Regions from separate parts of the Mesorhizobium sp. M7A.F.Ca.CA.003.01.2.1 genome, predicted to be linked through region 2. Evidence: riboswitches for the same ligand, from Rfam matches in the RefSeq annotation. Region 2 holds a riboswitch; the other holds the start of a gene.
The links. A riboswitch is a leader RNA that binds a small molecule or an ion and turns the genes downstream of it on or off. The one in region 2 is predicted to bind thiamine pyrophosphate.
Positions count from the first base shown of each region.

Region 1: another riboswitch for thiamine pyrophosphate. It lies ahead of thiB (thiamine ABC transporter substrate binding subunit); the one in region 2 lies ahead of thiC (phosphomethylpyrimidine synthase ThiC).

Region 1 is NZ_RZRA01000130.1:1,608-8,137, reverse strand. It holds partial or broken gene EN969_RS08085 (M48 family metalloprotease) at 1-631, opposite strand, end outside; gene thiQ (thiamine ABC transporter ATP-binding protein) at 890-1,681, opposite strand; gene thiP (thiamine/thiamine pyrophosphate ABC transporter permease) at 1,674-3,299, opposite strand; gene thiB (thiamine ABC transporter substrate binding subunit) at 3,308-4,306, opposite strand; TPP riboswitch at 4,350-4,464, opposite strand; gene EN969_RS08065 (thiamine diphosphokinase) at 4,552-5,211, shown strand; gene EN969_RS08060 (ABC-F family ATP-binding cassette domain-containing protein) at 5,213-6,530, shown strand, end outside.
Region 2 is NZ_RZRA01000018.1:2,442-12,559, reverse strand. It holds gene EN969_RS02060 (thiazole synthase) at 1-7, opposite strand, end outside; gene thiS (sulfur carrier protein ThiS) at 9-206, opposite strand; gene thiO (glycine oxidase ThiO) at 175-1,176, opposite strand; gene thiC (phosphomethylpyrimidine synthase ThiC) at 1,173-3,008, opposite strand; TPP riboswitch at 3,112-3,228, opposite strand; gene EN969_RS02035 (hypothetical protein) at 3,546-3,809, opposite strand; gene EN969_RS02030 (metallophosphoesterase) at 4,301-5,638, shown strand; gene EN969_RS02025 (hypothetical protein) at 5,641-7,707, shown strand; gene EN969_RS02020 (hypothetical protein) at 7,704-8,759, shown strand; partial or broken gene EN969_RS02015 (IS5 family transposase) at 9,160-10,118, shown strand, end outside.

The DNA of each region.
Region 1 (6,530 bases), on a different contig from region 2:
AGCCGGCCTCGCCGATCGACTTGATGCCGATGGCGTCGGCTTCCAGCTCCTGGTTGCGCGAGAATTGCGCGAGCCTCAGCTTGCCGCGGATCAACGCCGCCTTGGCGGTCGGGCTGTCGCCGAGCACATCGGAAACCACCTTGGTCGCCAGGCCTTCCTCTGCCTCGAGTTGCTGGCGCTGCAAGCCGTGATTGGCGGTGACGTGGCCCATCTCATGCGCGATGACAGCTGCAAGCTCGGCCGAATCATTGGCCAGCGCCAGGAGGCCGCGCGTGATGTAGAGATAGCCGCCCGGCAGCGCGAAGGCATTGACATTGGGCGAATTCAAAATGGTGATGCGATAGGTCTGTGTCGGGTTGGCGGACACCACCGTCAAACTACCGACCACCTTGGCGACCATGCGCTCGAGCTTGGGATCGGAATATTCGCCGCCATAGGTCGCCAGGATGCGCGGATGCTGCGCCCTGGCCAATTCGGCGAGCTTGTTGTTGGCGCCGACATTGTCCACCGTGATCGGCTTGTCGGAAGGCTGGAAGCCGGATTCCTGAACCTCCGGCGGCGTGAACATCTGGCAGCTTGCCAACGCCACGGCAAAGCCGGCCAGCGCGAGAAAGCGCGCCAGCGGTTTCATTCCCAATGTGTTAGCGCCGATCGCCAGAACGGCTTCCTTTCGGGTCCCGGCACATGACATTGAAAATCGGGGACGATCTTCAGAATGTTCACGTGCCATATCTCAAACTGCTGCAGTATCCGCGGCCCATCCCAGGGGCGGGCGCCGGATACTGCAGGCAAATCACGGCCTGTGCCGGACCGGTAGGGCGGACCTAGCCACACTCCCCCGGTCATGGCAAGCAAACGCCACATCGCCTGGAGCCGGTTTGACCGTAAATTATGTCCGCTTCCGGGCAACATCGCGTGATGTGGAATATCCGGCACCCGCGCCGATATAGCGCCGGAACGCCTCCGGACCAGCCCCGGCGAAGAAATCATCAGCCTTGCCGGTGGCGGCGACCAACCCATTGTCGACAAACACCATATGCTCGCCGATGCGGCGTGCATCCTCCGGCTGGTGGGTGACGAACAGCACTGTCATGGCGCGTTCGGCATGAACGGCGGCAACCAGATCCAGCATCTCGTCGCGTAAAGCCGGTCCGAGCGAAGCGAAGGGCTCGTCGAGCAGCAACACCGGTCGGTCGCGCACCAGCACGCGGGCCAGGGCGACGCGCTGGCGTTCGCCCCCGGAGAGCTCGCGCGGCAGGCGTTTCTCCTTGCCCGCAAGACCGGTGCGCGCAAGCGCCTCGGCGACCGCAGCGCGGTCCGCCTCGGTCAGCCGCAGGGATGGCGAGCGGCCGAGCCCGACATTCTGCTCGACGGAAAGATGCGCGAAGAGATTGTTCTCCTGGAACACCATCGACACCGGCCGCGCCGAGGCCGGCTCGGCGCTGACATCGACACCGCCGACCAGCACGCGGCCCGACCGTGGGGTCTCGAAGCCGGCGACCAGATTGAGCAGTGTCGACTTGCCCGAACCGCTCGGCCCCATGATGGCGGTGATCGTCGCCGCGGCAAACTCGACATCGAAAACAAGCGGCGCCTCGCCATAGCTGCCATAGCTGAACGACACTTTGTCCAGCCGCACCGGCGCGCCCTTCGCGAGCCCGTTGGCCGCCTTTTCACGCATCACGGACCTCCTCCCTTCCCAGCCAGTGCGCCGCCACGATCAACGCGAGACAGACGAGGCCGAGCAGCAGTGCGAGGCCGGCGGCATCCTCGGTGCGGTAGCTGCCCATCCGAGCCAGAAGAAGGTAGGGCAATGTCTGCACGGAATCACTGCCGAACAAGGCAATGACACCGAGATCGCCGAGCGACAGCGCCATGGCGAAAGCGAAGGCCGTGGCGAGCGGTCGCCGCAGCGACGGCCAGTCGACCAGCATCAGCCGGTTCCAGCCCGCAATGCCGAGCTGTGCACAGAGCCGTTCGTGACGCTCGCTCGCTGCATCATAGGCGGGACGCACGGCGCGGAGCGCAAACGGCATCGCCATCACCGCGTTGACGGTGACGACCATGACCGGAGCGATGGCGAAGACATCGCCGACATGGCGCAACAACAGGAACCAGCCGGCGCCGACGACGATCGGCGGCACGACCAGGACAAAACCGGCGCCTGTATCGGTGGCGTGTTCGAGCAGTGTCTTTGCGCCGGCACGGCGGTTCAGCGCCAGTGCCCGCCGCGCCATGGTCAGCGCCAGCGACAGCATCACCGAAAGCAGCGCCGACAGGAAGGCGAGCGCCGCACTGGTCAGCGTTGCCTGCCGGACAGTGGCCTCGCCGGCCAAGCGGGCGAGATCGGCACTCAATCCGGCCATCACGGTTGCCGCCATCGGCCCGACAACGAACAGCAGCGCCAGGACGATGAGTAGCGCGTTCAACCAGGTCTCGCTCCGATTGACCGAGAGATAGCGGCGTTGCGCGACCGGCAAATTGGTGTCGCCGACCACATTGGCGCCTAGCCGCGTCAGTGCCAGCACCACGATAAAGGTCAAGGCGATCTGCAGCAGCGTCAGTGCAACGGCCCGTGCGGGATCGAAATCGAAGCGCAGCGCCTGGTAGATGCCGACCTCAAGCGTCGTCGCGGCCGGCCCGCCGCCGAGCGTCAGCACGATCGTGAAGGATGTGATGCAGAGCATGAACACAAGCCCGGCGACGCCGGGCAGTGCGGCGCGCAGCGTTGGCCATTCGATCAGCCGGAACGCCGGCCGGGCCGCCATGCCGAGTTGGCTCGCCAGCCGCCATTGGTCGGCCGGTATGGTCTGCAGCGCCTCGAGGAACAGCCGCGTCGCCAGCGGCAGGTTGAAGAAGACATGGGCGACGAGAATGCCGGACAGGCCATAGATGCCCGGCCAGCTTCCGCCGCCGATAACGGCAAGCACGCCGGCGAAGTAGCCGGCACGGCCATAAAGCGCCAGGATGCCGAGCGCTGCAACGATGGCCGGCAGCGCCAACGGCACGGCGAAGATCTGCAGGATGAAGGCGCGGCCGAAGAAACGTGGATGCCGCGACAGAGCGCGCGCCACAAACAGCCCCGGGATGACCGAAAGCAGCGTCGACAGGACCGCTTGCCAGAGCGTGAAGCGAATGACGCGAAGCAGATAGGGATCGAAGGCTGCCCAGGCGCCCGAGAAATCATGGGCGCCCTCGAAAAGCAGGCCGGCAAACGCGCCGCCGATCAGCAGCGCGATTGCAGCGAGCGCGACAATGCCGGCACTGACGCGGGAATCCGTGGAATGCGCCGGCGCCATCGCGCTGCCTATTTGCTCATCGCCGCCAGCCATTCATCGACCCAGGCCTTGCGGTTGGCGGCGACCTCTTGCGGGCTGAACAGCAAGGTCTTCGTCGGCTTGACCAGTTTGTCGAAGGCCGGATTGAGCGGCTTGTCGGTCTTGCCTGCCGGGAACATCCAGTTGGTCTCGGGGATGGCATCCTGGAATTTCGGCCCGGTCATGAAGGCCATGAACTTGGCCGCCAGCGGATTCTTGGCTCCTGTCGTGGTGATACCCGCCACCTCGATCTGCAGATACTCGCCCTCCTCGAAGGAGGCCGCCTGGTAGCGCTCCGTGTTCTCGGCGACCATGTGGTAGGCTGGCGACGTCGTGTAGGACAGCACCATCGGCGCCTCGCCCTTGGTGAACAGCCCATAGGCCTCGCTCCAGCCCGGCGTCACGGTCAGCACCTTGGCCTTGAGCTTGGCCCAGGCCTCGGGTGCCTTGTCGCCATAGACCGACTTGACCCAAAGAAGCAGGCCGAGGCCTGGCGTCGAGGTGCGCGGATCCTGGATGACGATCTTGTCGTTGGCACTGCCTTCGATCAGCTCCTTCAGGCTCTTCGGCGGCGTCTTCATCTTCTGCGTGTCGTAGACGACAGCGAAATAGCCGTAGTCGAAGGGGACAAACGTGTCGTCGCTCCAGCCGCCCGGCACACTGACATCCGTCACCGCGCCATGCGGCGCGAACAAGCCTGACGCCTTGGCATCGGCGGTGAGATTGGTATCCAGGCCAAGCACGATATCGGCCTTGGTCGATGTGCCTTCCAATCTGACGCGGTTGAGCAGCGCGACGCCATCGGCGACCGAGACGAAGTCGACGTCGCAGCCGCATTCGGCCTCGAACTCCTTCTTCACCACGGGACCCGGACCCCAGTCGGCGGTGAAACTCTCATAGGTGTAGACGGTGAGCTTGTCCTTGGCCAAGGCGGGCCCGGACAAGGCCACGACCGTTGCTGAAACAAGAGCGTATAAAAGCGTGCGCATCGGCGCCTCCTTCGTTTGAATTGAAAGGAATTGAGGCGTCGGACTGTCCGAAACGTCTAATCCCTCCGCCGGTACAAACCGGATCAGGTTCAGCGGGTTGGCGAGACTGCCTCTCAGCCGGTCCGCGAAGATCGCGTCCGGCACCCCGTTAGAGCGTTTCGACACATAGGCCGGGCCGATCCGCCATGCAAGCGGGAGTTTGCCGCCTTCCGTTTCCCGTGCCGGGCTGGTAAGGGCCACACGATATGAGCACATTCACCATCCTGCTTGGCGGCGATCTCATCCGTACGCCACGGCTCGACCGTCAGGTCAAAGGCTCCCGCGTCATCGCCGCCGACGCCGGCATCGGTCATGCGCGGTTGCTGGGTCTCGTGCCGGAGCTGTGGGTGGGTGATTTCGATTCGGTGCCGGCCAACCTGCCGGACGATCTCGCTTCCGTGCCGCGCCGGACCTTCCCGGCGGAAAAGGACCAGACCGATGGCGAACTTGCCGTCGCCGCGGCACTGGAGCGCGGCGCGACCCGCCTGGTGCTGGCCGGCGCCTTTGGCGGCAAGCGCGCCGACCACGCTTTTCTGCATCTGTCGCTCGCCCTGCGGCTGGCGGAGGCGGGAACGGACGTGCTTTTGACCAGCGGCGCTCAGGAAGGCATCCCCCTGCTGCGCGGAACGGCCGGCTTCGACTATGCCGACGGCACGCTGTTTTCGGTGCTCGGCTTTTCCGAGCTCGACGGCCTGACCGTCACCGGCGCCAAATGGCCGCTCGCTCACGTCAAGGTGGCGTTCGGTTCGTCGCTGACCATTTCCAACGAGGTCAAGTCCGACAAGACCGGGGGCCGCCTCGAAATCGCGCTCGGCCATGGCCGCGCGATGCTGCTCGCTCATCCCTATCCCTTACCTGAAAGCTGACATGGCCCCGCCCCTTCTCAACCTTGATGGGATAAAACTGACCTTCGGCGGCACGCCGCTGCTCGATGGCGCCGCCTTGACGGCTTCGGCCGGCGACAAGATCGCACTGGTCGGCCGCAACGGGTCCGGCAAGTCGACCCTGCTGAAGATCGCCGCCGGCCTGATCGAGCCGCAGGACGGCGAAGTGTTCCGCCAGCCTTCGGCGACCGTCCGCTATTTGCCGCAGATGCCCGACATGGAAGGTTTTGCCACTGTCCGCGCCTATGTCGAGGCCGGGCTTGGCCCCGCCGACGATCCCTACCGCGCCAGCTATCTGATGGAGCATCTCGGCCTGTCGGGTGAGGAACGTCCGAACGACCTGTCGGGCGGCGAGGCGAGGCGCGCCGCCCTTGCCCGCGTCATGGCGCCGGAGCCCGATATCCTGCTGCTCGATGAGCCGACCAACCATCTCGACCTCTCGGTCATCGAATGGCTGGAAGAAGAACTCATCCGCACCTCCTCGGCGCTGATCGTCATCTCGCACGACCGCCGCTTCCTCGAACGCGTGTCGCGCGCCACGGTCTGGCTCGATCGCGGCCAGACCCGCAGGCTGGACAAGGGCTTCGGCCATTTCGAGGAATGGCGCGACCTGGTTCTGGAGGAAGAAGAACGCGAGCAGCACAAGCTCGGTCGCCAGATCGTTCGCGAAGAGCATTGGCTGCGCTACGGCGTGACGGCGCGGCGCAAGCGCAACATGCGCCGGCTCGGCGAGTTGCAGACCATGCGTCAGCGTTTTCGCGGTCATCGCGGGGCCGAAGGGTCGGCGATCATGGTGGCGAGCGACGCCACCGAGTCCGGCAAGCTGGTGATCGAGGCGAAAAACATCGAAAAGAGCTTTGGCGATCTCACCGTGGTCAAGGCGTTTTCGACCCGCATCCAGCGTGGCGATCGCGTTGGCCTGGTCGGGCCGAACGGCGCCGGCAAGACCACGCTCTTGAAAATGCTGACCGGCGAGATGAAGCCGGACGCCGGCTCGGTGCGGCTCGGCACCAATCTGGAGATCGCCACGCTCGACCAGAAGCGCGAGGCGGTCGACCCGCAGGAGACGCTGGCACAATATCTCACCGATGGGCGCGGCGAAAACCTCGTCATCAATGGCGAGCAGCGCCACGTGGTCTCCTACATGAAGGATTTCCTGTTCAAGCCCGAGCAGGCGCGCACGCCGGTGCGCGAGTTGTCCGGCGGCGAGCGGGCGCGGCTCTTGCTGGCGCGCGTGCTGGCGCGGCCCGCAAACCTTCTGGTGCTCGATGAGCCGACCAACGATCTCGACATGGAGACGC
Region 2 (10,118 bases):
CCAACATGCTAGCCGCCCTGCATGGGCGAGAGGATTTCGATCCGGTCGCCGTCGCTCAACTGGAACTCCGCGCGGTTGGCTTTGTGCACGAGGTCGCTGTTGACGGCGGTGGCGAGCCAATCGCCCTCATAGTCGAGCGCGGCAAGCAACTCGGCCAGCGTGGTGGCGGCAATCTCACGCGCCTCGCCGTTGACCATCAGTTTCATGAGCATGCTCCTTGGTTCTGTCTTGACTGAAAACCAGGTCGGCAGCCTGGCGCGCCATGGCGGGGGCGAGGAGAAAACCGTGACGATAAAGACCGTTGATCGCGATGATCTCACCGTCTGTTTCGACGCGTGGCAAATTGTCGGGAAATGCCGGACGGACACCCACACCGGTTTCAACGATCTCGGCCTCACCAAAGGCCGGATGGAGGGCATGGGCGGCGCCCAGCAGCTCCATCATGGAACGCGCCGTCACCGGTCCGGCGCTCTGGCTTTCAATCATCGTCGCTCCGATCATGAAACGGTGATCGGTGCGCGGCACGGCATAAAGCGGAAAGCGTGGATGAAGCAAACGGACCGGCCGCGACAGCGAGACATCAGGCGTGCGAAGGATCAGCATTTCGCCGCGAACACCGCGCAGCCTGTCATCGGCCGCTGCCATTCCCATGCAGTCTATCTGACGGGCGAATCCCGAAACAGGCCGGGCGTCGCAGCCGAAGTGGAATTTGACACCCATGGTCGCAAGCTTGTCATGAAGTGCCGCCATCGCCGGGCGTGGGTCGAGGTGAGCCTCGTCGGGGAAGAGCAATCCACGCCGGAAGCGGCCGGCGAGGTCGGGTTCCAGGAGCGCAATTTCGTTTTCATCGACGCGCCGATGCCCTGACGTGCGACTGGCGAACCGGTCAAGCTCACCGGCATCACGCGGCGCGGCCACGACCAATGTCCCGGCCCGTGTCACCTGACCCGACAGCACCGCATCCCACCAGTCGGCAGCATCGCGTCCGAGATCCAGCACCGGCTGCTCCGCGCTTTCGCGCTCGCACCATGGCGCCAGCATGCCGCCGGCGAACCACGACGCGTTGCCACCAAGGCCATGCCGCATCTCGGCGACGGTGACCGTCGCGCCGCGGGCGGCGAGTTCGAAAGCGACGGTGAGGCCGGCAACGCCGGCCCCTTTGACGAGCACCCTCATGATGGTTTGGGAGCCTCTGGCACGACCGGTACGCCAGTCTCGTCCGCCTGCATGTAGAGATCGCCGCCCTCCCGGTATTTTGCCGCCATTGCCGCCATGCCTTCCTTCTGGGCCTCGGCACGGATGTCGTGGGAAATGCGCATGGAGCAGAATTTCGGCCCGCACATCGAACAAAAATGTGCCAGCTTGTGCGCCTCCTTGGGCAAGGTCTGGTCGTGGAAGGACCGTGCGGTTTCGGGGTCGAGCGACAGGTTGAACTGGTCCTCCCAGCGGAACTCGAAGCGCGCGCGCGAAAGGGCATCATCCCTGGTTTTCGCTGCCGGATGGCCCTTCGCCAGATCGGCTGCATGGGCGGCTATCTTGTAGGTGATCACGCCAATCTTGACGTCGTTGCGGTCGGGAAGGCCGAGATGCTCTTTCGGCGTGACGTAGCAAAGCATTGCGGTGCCGAACCAGCCTATCATGGCGGCACCTATCCCTGAGGTGATGTGGTCATAGCCCGGCGCGATGTCGGTCGTCAGCGGCCCCAACGTGTAGAACGGCGCCTCACCGCACACTGCGAGCTGCTTGTCCATGTTCTGCTTGATCTTGTGCATGGGGACATGGCCCGGGCCTTCGATCATCACCTGGCAGTCCTTTGCCCAGGCAATCTTGGTGAGTTCTCCAAGTGTTTCCAGTTCGGCGAATTGCGCCGCGTCGTTCGCATCGGCGATTGAACCGGGACGAAGGCCGTCGCCGAGCGAGAAGGAGACGTCATAGGCTCTGGCGATGTCGCAGATCTCCTCGAAATGCTCGTAGAGGAAGCTCTCCCGGTGATGGTGCAGGCACCATTTGGCCATGATCGAGCCGCCGCGCGAGACGATGCCCGTGACCCGGTCGACGGTCAGCGGGATGTAGTGCAGCCGCACGCCGGCGTGGATGGTGAAATAGTCGACGCCTTGCTCGGCCTGCTCGATCAGCGTGTCGCGGTAGACCTCCCAGTTCAGATCCTCGGCGATGCCGTTGACCTTTTCCAGCGCCTGATAGAGCGGCACCGTACCGATCGGCACCGGCGCATTGCGCACGATCCAGTCGCGGATGTTGTGGATGTTGCGGCCGGTCGACAGGTCCATCACCGTGTCCGCGCCCCAGCGGATAGCCCAGACCATTTTTTCGACCTCTTCGGCCATCGACGATGTGACAGCCGAGTTACCGATGTTGGCGTTGATCTTGACCAGAAAATTGCGACCGATGATCATCGGCTCGCTCTCGGGATGATTGATGTTGGCGGGAATGATTGCGCGCCCGCGCGCCACCTCGTCGCGCACGAATTCGGGTGTGACGAAATCTGGGATCGCCGCGCCGAAGGCTTCGCCGTCGCGTTGCAGCTTGCCGCGCATCACCTCGCGGCCGAGATTCTCGCGGATGGCTACGAACTCCATTTCTGGCGTGATGATGCCGGCGCGCGCATAGGCAAGTTGGGTCACCGCCTTGCCCTGCTTGGCCTTGAGCGGCCGATTGCGTATCGGAAATTCCGGTGTCAGGCGCTCGCCGGTGGCGAATCCATTGTCTTCCGGCCGGACGTGGCGGCCGTCATAGGCTTCGACATCGCCACGCGCCGTGACCCATTCGTGGCGAAGCCGGGCAAGGCCTTTTTCGATGCTGGTTTCGACTGATGGATCGGTGTAGGGGCCGGACGGATCGTAGACGGTGACGGGCGGTTCGCCGGCCGTCGGATGGACGGAAATCTCGCGCATCGGCACCCTGATCTGCGGGTAGAGGACGCCGGGCTTGTGGATTTTCCGCGAGGCGGGCAGTGGTCCCGTCGATACGGCGGGGGTGAGGGCATTCATCGTGAGGCTCCTTTGCTCATGCATTGGAGACCCAGTTCTGTGCCGGAAGGATGAAAAGACGCTTCTGTAGACCTGCTGCAACAGGACCTCGGGCGTAAACTCCCGCAAAGCGCTTGCACCGTCCCTACGCCAGTATGAACTGGATCAGGTTCAACGGGTCACTGCGCCGCGAAAGCCAGCAGTATCTCAGCCCCTTGCCGGGACTCCCCTGGTGAATGCCTTAGGTTGAACGGGCTGACGCTATCTTGTCAAGCGCATTCGGGCGCCTTCGGCCGGTGGCGACGACCGGCGGCCAGCCGGGCGGAGAGCTCGCGCATGCATCGGGGACAAGTCACGCCCCGTAGACCGGGGCTGAATGGCCAAAGCCTCATTCGCTTCGTGAAGGATGGAGAAACTGTATTGGCCATGTGCGCGTATCGACCAAGTAGCTCAGGCGGTCACGGATGTGGTTATTCTGGTCGAAGGTGACGAACGGCCTTGGGGGTCACCTCCTTTAGGATTCAGAGGTTGGAAGACGGCTTCTCGCGATCACGGCCATCAGGAAATACCTGTCTTCGGCTCAACCTCGACATGGCGTCCGATCGACCGCAGATATACAGCTATCTCGTTCATGAGATGATCGCGTTCGCCGTAGATTTCAGCAATCCTACGCAGCTGTGGCTCGACGGCCCTCCGTTGCGCTGGCGTGAAATCAGCATCGCCAAAGACGTATCCCAAGTTGCCAATCGCGCAAATTTTGCAGCCGGCGTCCACAACTGCTTGTACGAATGCCGGAATGTCTTTTTCTTGCATGGTCTTCATGTCGAACCTCTCGTGAATGGCGTGCTTGCGCCCCAATCTGCCTTTTCAGCGTGTCCTCTGGGCGGCGCAAGCCCTGAGCGTGACTGTGCACGGGCAACCTCGACTATCCCATCTGCCACGCTCTTTAGAATCGGTGGGGTCTGGTGATCGCAGGCTGGGCCACTCAAAAGCCTGCAAGAAGAAAGTCATGGCGACCATTGCTCAAGATCGCAAGGGTGCGTGCAAGACCTTCCGTTGGCAGTCATGCACGCTCGCTCAGAGATAGTCCGGCCGCGGAAATTCTCCCTTATTCGTAAGAAAGCTCATTGAGCAACTGGGCATTGAGCAACTGGGTCTCACGTCACGGGTCTCGTGTGCTTCACAGCCGAAAAATAGCCGCCGTGGCAATTCTCGAAAAGTGCAGGCTACCTCGTTAAGGACACTGCGGATGATCGTTCGCGCTTGGCAAAAGCGAACGGATTAGTCTATGGCTCTCGGCAGGGGGGCGAGTTATGCGGCGGGTGCGAATCCTTCAAGTAGGCGATATTCACTATCCGGACTGGCATCCTTCCTCTAGCAACATCGATGCCAAGGATAGCAAGTTCGCTCCGAAAATAACGCAGAAGCTACGCGCGTCTTCGCTGCGTGCCGTCTTGACGAAACTTCGGCGGCTGACGACTTCGAAGCCCTTGGATTCGATCGCCTTCATGGGGGATTTCACGAGCCGTGGCGACAAGACCTTCATTGCTTCGGCATTCCAGCATTTCACGTTGCTCTGCCGCGCACAGGGACGCAGTTCAAAGGCGCTTCCGTTGATATTCGTACCGGGAAATCACGATGTGAACCGTGATGACGCGCGCGAACTTGGACCGACTGAGAAATTCAGCGAAATGGCGAGTTTAGCCGCCCGCTTGGGTTGGCAGACCGTTCCCGTGGACCAACCCGTGCACTTCAGACTTCCGACAGGATCCGCAGGCGCAAACTTCATCCTCGTCAACACAGCGATAGGCAGTTGGGAGCTTCAAAACCTTCCCGCGTTCCTTCGTGATCGTCTCGAGGCACTCAGTCCTTCTACAGAGCCTCTAGATCTCGGCTCGCCGGACATCTCGGGACATTCGCCCGCGACACCTCCCAGCGATCCAGACAAGGAGGCGTCCGACGACGAGTATTACGGTCAGATGGACACGCCATACATCTCGCGTGAGATGCTTGCAGGCCTACAGGAATTGCTCCAGCAGCCCGACATGCGTTACGGCATCATAATCGGCCATCACAATCTGCTGCCACAAAAGACTCCGCGCATTACGCCATACGCGGAGATGCTCAACAGCGGATTTGTCAGAACTCAGCTGCTGCAGGGCAACAAGCCTATCGTCTACCTGCATGGACACATACATGCTGATCCGGTCGAGATCGTCAACGATCCAAGGTTTCCGGACGGCAAATTGATCTGCATCTCAGCACCAGAGATACAGTCAGGTTTCAATGAGCTCGTCTTCTTCACGACCGATCAGGGAGAGCTCGTCGGCATCCGACTTATACCCTACCGCACCAATGTCGCCGACGGGACGGTCATGGAAGGCGAACATTGCTTTATTTCGACCATGTCCAACGGCAAGGCCTTTCTGAACAACGACACGTTTGACCTGCTGCGCCGACTGCGCGACCATGCCACCAGGCGCGGGAATGGGTTACTCTTCTGGGACGAGATCACTGAGATTGCTGCCTCCGCCGAGCTCGGGCTAGATCTGGAAGACTCTCTTCTGATGCTCCAAGCGGCGCGCTTCATCGAGATAGACGGCCTCACCAAGGCAAACTCGGCTTGGCGCATTAAGGTAAGGGACGAATAGCGATGGAGAATCCGTTCGGCCCCAACAGGATCGAGTACGAAAGCCGCCCGATACTGTGGTTCAGTCAGAAGTCGGCGTTGATTTCTGCCGCCGCCAAGCCGGTCTTCGTCGCAGGGACGAGAGGCAGCGGCAAGACCAGCATTCTTCGCTCGCTTTCCACAGTCCATATTCTTGAAGACAAAAGTCTCTCGGACCAAGTCGGCAAGCTCGCTTGGTATGGCGTCTTCTTCCAGCTCAATGAGACATTCTCGCCCCTAATCGACAACGCCGTTCTGAACCTCATTCCGGAGCGGATACGCTTCGACACGGCCGCCGTGATCCCGCGGCAATTCGTAATCTTCTCTCACTATCTGGAGCTGAAGATAGTCGAACGCCTGCTCGAGAGCATCGGCCAGCTCAGACGCGACGGCCACTTGAAATACCGGGCCTCCGAAGATAGGGACGTCGCCCTGGCACTGCATCGCGAAGTGCTGCACTTCATACCCCAACCTGCCCGTCTCGACTTCTTCAGCATCGATGAGCTGCGGGGTGGGATAACCCGGTACGTCGACGAATGCTTCAACGCGTTCTTCTTTGCCGCCGATGCCGGAGCGACCGGCTTCAGAGCAACAGACCCTGGCGCGATCATTAACAAGGTCGCGACCGCGATCACTCCACTTTTAAATGGCCCATCTTTCGCCGGTGACAGGGCGCCCTTCTTCAAGATACTGATTGACGACTGTGAAGCACTGACACCGCTCCAACAGCAGTTCCTGAACACCTTGGTGAGAAAGACGCGCGGCAACGTGAAATGGGTCCTCGCCTACATCGGCGGCCTCTACGACACGATCCGGACGATCATACCCGGCCAGTCGCTCTCGAATGCTGACCGGGACGTCGAGAATCTTGATTCAGTCGATCCGAGGGAGTTCGCCACGCTGTGCGAGAACGTGTCGTCGCTTCGGCTGTACTATGCGCTTCCTGACCATCTGCGGAGTGATCTCGAGCGCAACGATGCGCTCAGCGCGTTTTCGCTCAAAAACCGGCTGGGGCGGCTTTCCGTCAATGACATCATCGAGCGGGTTATCATATCGGGTCATTCCGAGGGCAGAGAAGAGCTTGTGGCACTTGCTGATGCAGCACGTGAATTCCTCTCCGTGAATTTGAGGACGGCGGATCAGCAGCAATTCCTTCTTGATCGAAAAGCGCGCCCTTATGCCGAAGGGCTGGCGCTCGCGCTCATGAACCCGGAAATTAAGCGCCGGCCCATGAGCAAGGCGGATGCTTCAAATCTGAAGAGGTCGATCGCCCGGAAACAGGGATGGGCTTTTCTGAAAGCGTGCCAGATGCTGCGTCTGCATGACTACCCGTACGTAGGGCACCAGATCATCACATCATTGAGCGACGTCTGTATACGCGATTTCCTTGATATAATGGGAGAGATCTTCCGCCGCAGTGTTCCGAGTTCCAGTGATCCACGAAAACTGGTGGAATTCATCAACTCGGATTTACAGATTCATCTCGAACAGCAGAGACAGGCTGTGAACGCCGCCTCTCAACGGAAGCTTGATGGACTTCAGGCGCTTTCACATCCGTACGAAGAAGAGAGCGTGCGCATGGTGCGGGCGTTGGGTTACCTGACCGCTCGCCTCCAGACAGAGTTTGCCGAAGAAAATGCTCTAGGAACGACAGAGAGAGGCATTTTCAGGGTTGATCTAAAGGAAATGCGCTCGCTGGTGAACCGACTGGAGCAACCCAGCGGAAAACTGGACGAGGTCCTGCGTCGGGCGGAAAGGGATGGGTTTATCCGGGAGGTCTCCGCCGCCGGCAACTTTGAGGTGGACCGCGCCGACCCCGCATCGAAGGAGATGATGATCAGATTGCATCGGCGATTTGCACCTTACTTCGGGTTCTCCTATCGCGGCCCGTACGAAATCAACACAATCCCTGCGGCGCGGATGGTCGACCTGCTTTTTACCAGGCATCGGCTCCCAGAAGACTGGGCCGACTCGGTGTTTAAGGAGCTCGTCGCGCGGCCCGCACTCAAGACCGAATTCCAGCACTCGCTTTTCGAGAGCGATCTCGAATGACCGCTTCAACTGTCGAGTATCGAGTCTTCGGCCATCTGGCCGTCACCGAGAAGGCGAGAGATGCAGGTACCTGCGAAACGATGGAGGCAGATATCGCGATCGTCGCGCTTGGATGGGAAACGCGTTTCGCCGCGTTCGAAAACCATCTTGACCTGAAGGTCGGCAAGATCGTGGTTCTGGACTTTGCTCTGAAGGAAGCGAACGTCCCAGCCGTCGAAGAAAACCGGCGAAAGCTCATCGCTATGGGTACCCGATGGGGCGTCGAAGTGACTGTGATCACCCTCGAGCCTTCCATCGAGTATCAGAAGAACATCAATCTCCTCGATCACCTGCTCACTCAGATGGCCGCTTCATGTGGCTCATACGAAGGAAGCCTGCGGAAGGTTTTCGTCGAGTGCTCGACGATGCCGCGAATCTACATCCAATGGCTGATTGCGGTGGCATTCAAGAAAATGTCGATTCAGTCTCTCGAATTCGGGTACGCCGAAGGTATCTACGGGAACGCGATCGGCAAAGAGGATTTTTCCAGCGGCTTGGACCGATACGTCACCGTCCCTCATCTTCAAGGCAGCGGAGGAATGGGCGAAGAGAAAGTCCTGCTCGTGGGGATCGGAGGAGATGCCGACGTATTCTACGGATTGATCGATATCGTCAGTCCGGAACGGATCTCGCTCCTCGTCCCAAGAAGCGACAAGAATGCGCATATCGATGCTTTGCTCGATCAACAGGTGGCCAAGGTACGTGAAACCCACCGGCTCGAAGATGGCGAAGTTCGCGACATCCAGGCTTTCGGGCTGATGGCCCACCTCGATGCTTTCGAGACGTATCTCGACGGGTTCGGCTCGCGTGCGGTGGTGAACGTTTTTGTCAGCGGCCCGAAGGTTCAGGCCATCGCTGCTGCCGTGCTCGCCTGCTCCGACAGCCGCGTCCATCTCAAGGCAAGAATTCCCACCTCCTATGCCCATCGTGAAGTCTCAGCGAATGGGCGGTATCATATCTATAGGCTGATTGACCTGACATCCCCTGCCTGCAGCCTTCCCGGGACGTTCTGACACTATCTTGCATTCGAGTAGCATCATGGTCCCAGTAGCCGTTCCGCCAAGCCTTCAGCGCATGTTCGTGTCGCCCGATCCGGTCGATGGGGGGCTAATTCCCACTTGGAAGCTGCTCTACATCAGATCAGGGGGGAATGCAGACTGGCAGAATTCCGTCTAATTAGCGACTAGCTAAAACATATACTCAGGCGAGACTGTTCAGCATAGAAATAGTGAGTCGGCCGTGAACTATCCGCAAGCCATTGATCTGGCCTGTTGATTGAGGCGGATAGCGGCTTTGGAATTGCAGGATTAGCGGTATTTGGACGCTGTTTTCCTGCAATTCGGTTTTGCGATTCCCTTGTGGCGCGGAGCGTGATTCACTCGGTTCGGCGGCGGCGAATCGAGGGGACAGCGAATGTCCAGGCCACGCGAGAAGCGCGAGACGGGAGAGCAGGACCTGTTCCGCTCCCGGCTCGACCAAATCATCAACATGAAGCACGAGCTGGTGCGGCTGGCGCAGGCGATCGACTGGCCGGTGCTGGAGGAGCGTTTCGGCGCCGTCTATTCGGACGGCCCCGGCATGCCGCCGCTGCCGACCCGGCTGATGGCGGGGCTGGCGATCCTCAAGCACACCTTCAACCTGTCGGATGAGGTGCTGTGCGAGCGCTGGGTGGAGAACCCTTATTTCCAGTATCTCACCGGCGAGACGTTCTTTTGCCATACGCTGCCGTTCGACCGCTCCTCGATGACGCGTTGGCGCAGCCGTATGGGCGAGGAGCGGATTATGGTGCTGTTGCAGGAGAGCCTCAGCCTCGCGGTCAAGACCGGGGCGATGAAACCGGCCGACACGCGCCAGGTGATCGTCGACACCACCGTGCAGCCGAAGAACGTCATGTTCCCGACCGACGCCAAGCTCATCCATCGGGCACGCGAACGGCTGGTGCGGCTGGCCAAGAGGACGGGTCTCCATTTGCGCCAGAGTTATGTGCGGGTCGGCAAGCTGGCGCTGATCAGCCACCAGCGCTATGCCCACGCCAAGCAGTTCAAGCGGGCCAACAAGGCGCTACGCAAGCTCAAGACCTATCTCGGCCGGACCATTCGCGACATTGGTCGCCAGATCGCCGGCGATCAGGGGCTGGACGCTGTTCAAATGGCCGCTCTACCAGGCCGCCACCGTTCTCGAGCAACGCCAGCGCCAGCGCGGCCGCAAGATCTACAGCCTGCACGCACACGAGGTGGAATGCATCGGCAAGGGCAAGGCGCATGCGCCCTACGAGTTCGGGGTGAAGGTGTCGGTGGCCACCACGCTGAAGCGCTCCAGGGGCGGCCAGTTCGCCCTGCATGCAAAAGCACTGCCCGGCAATCCCTATGACG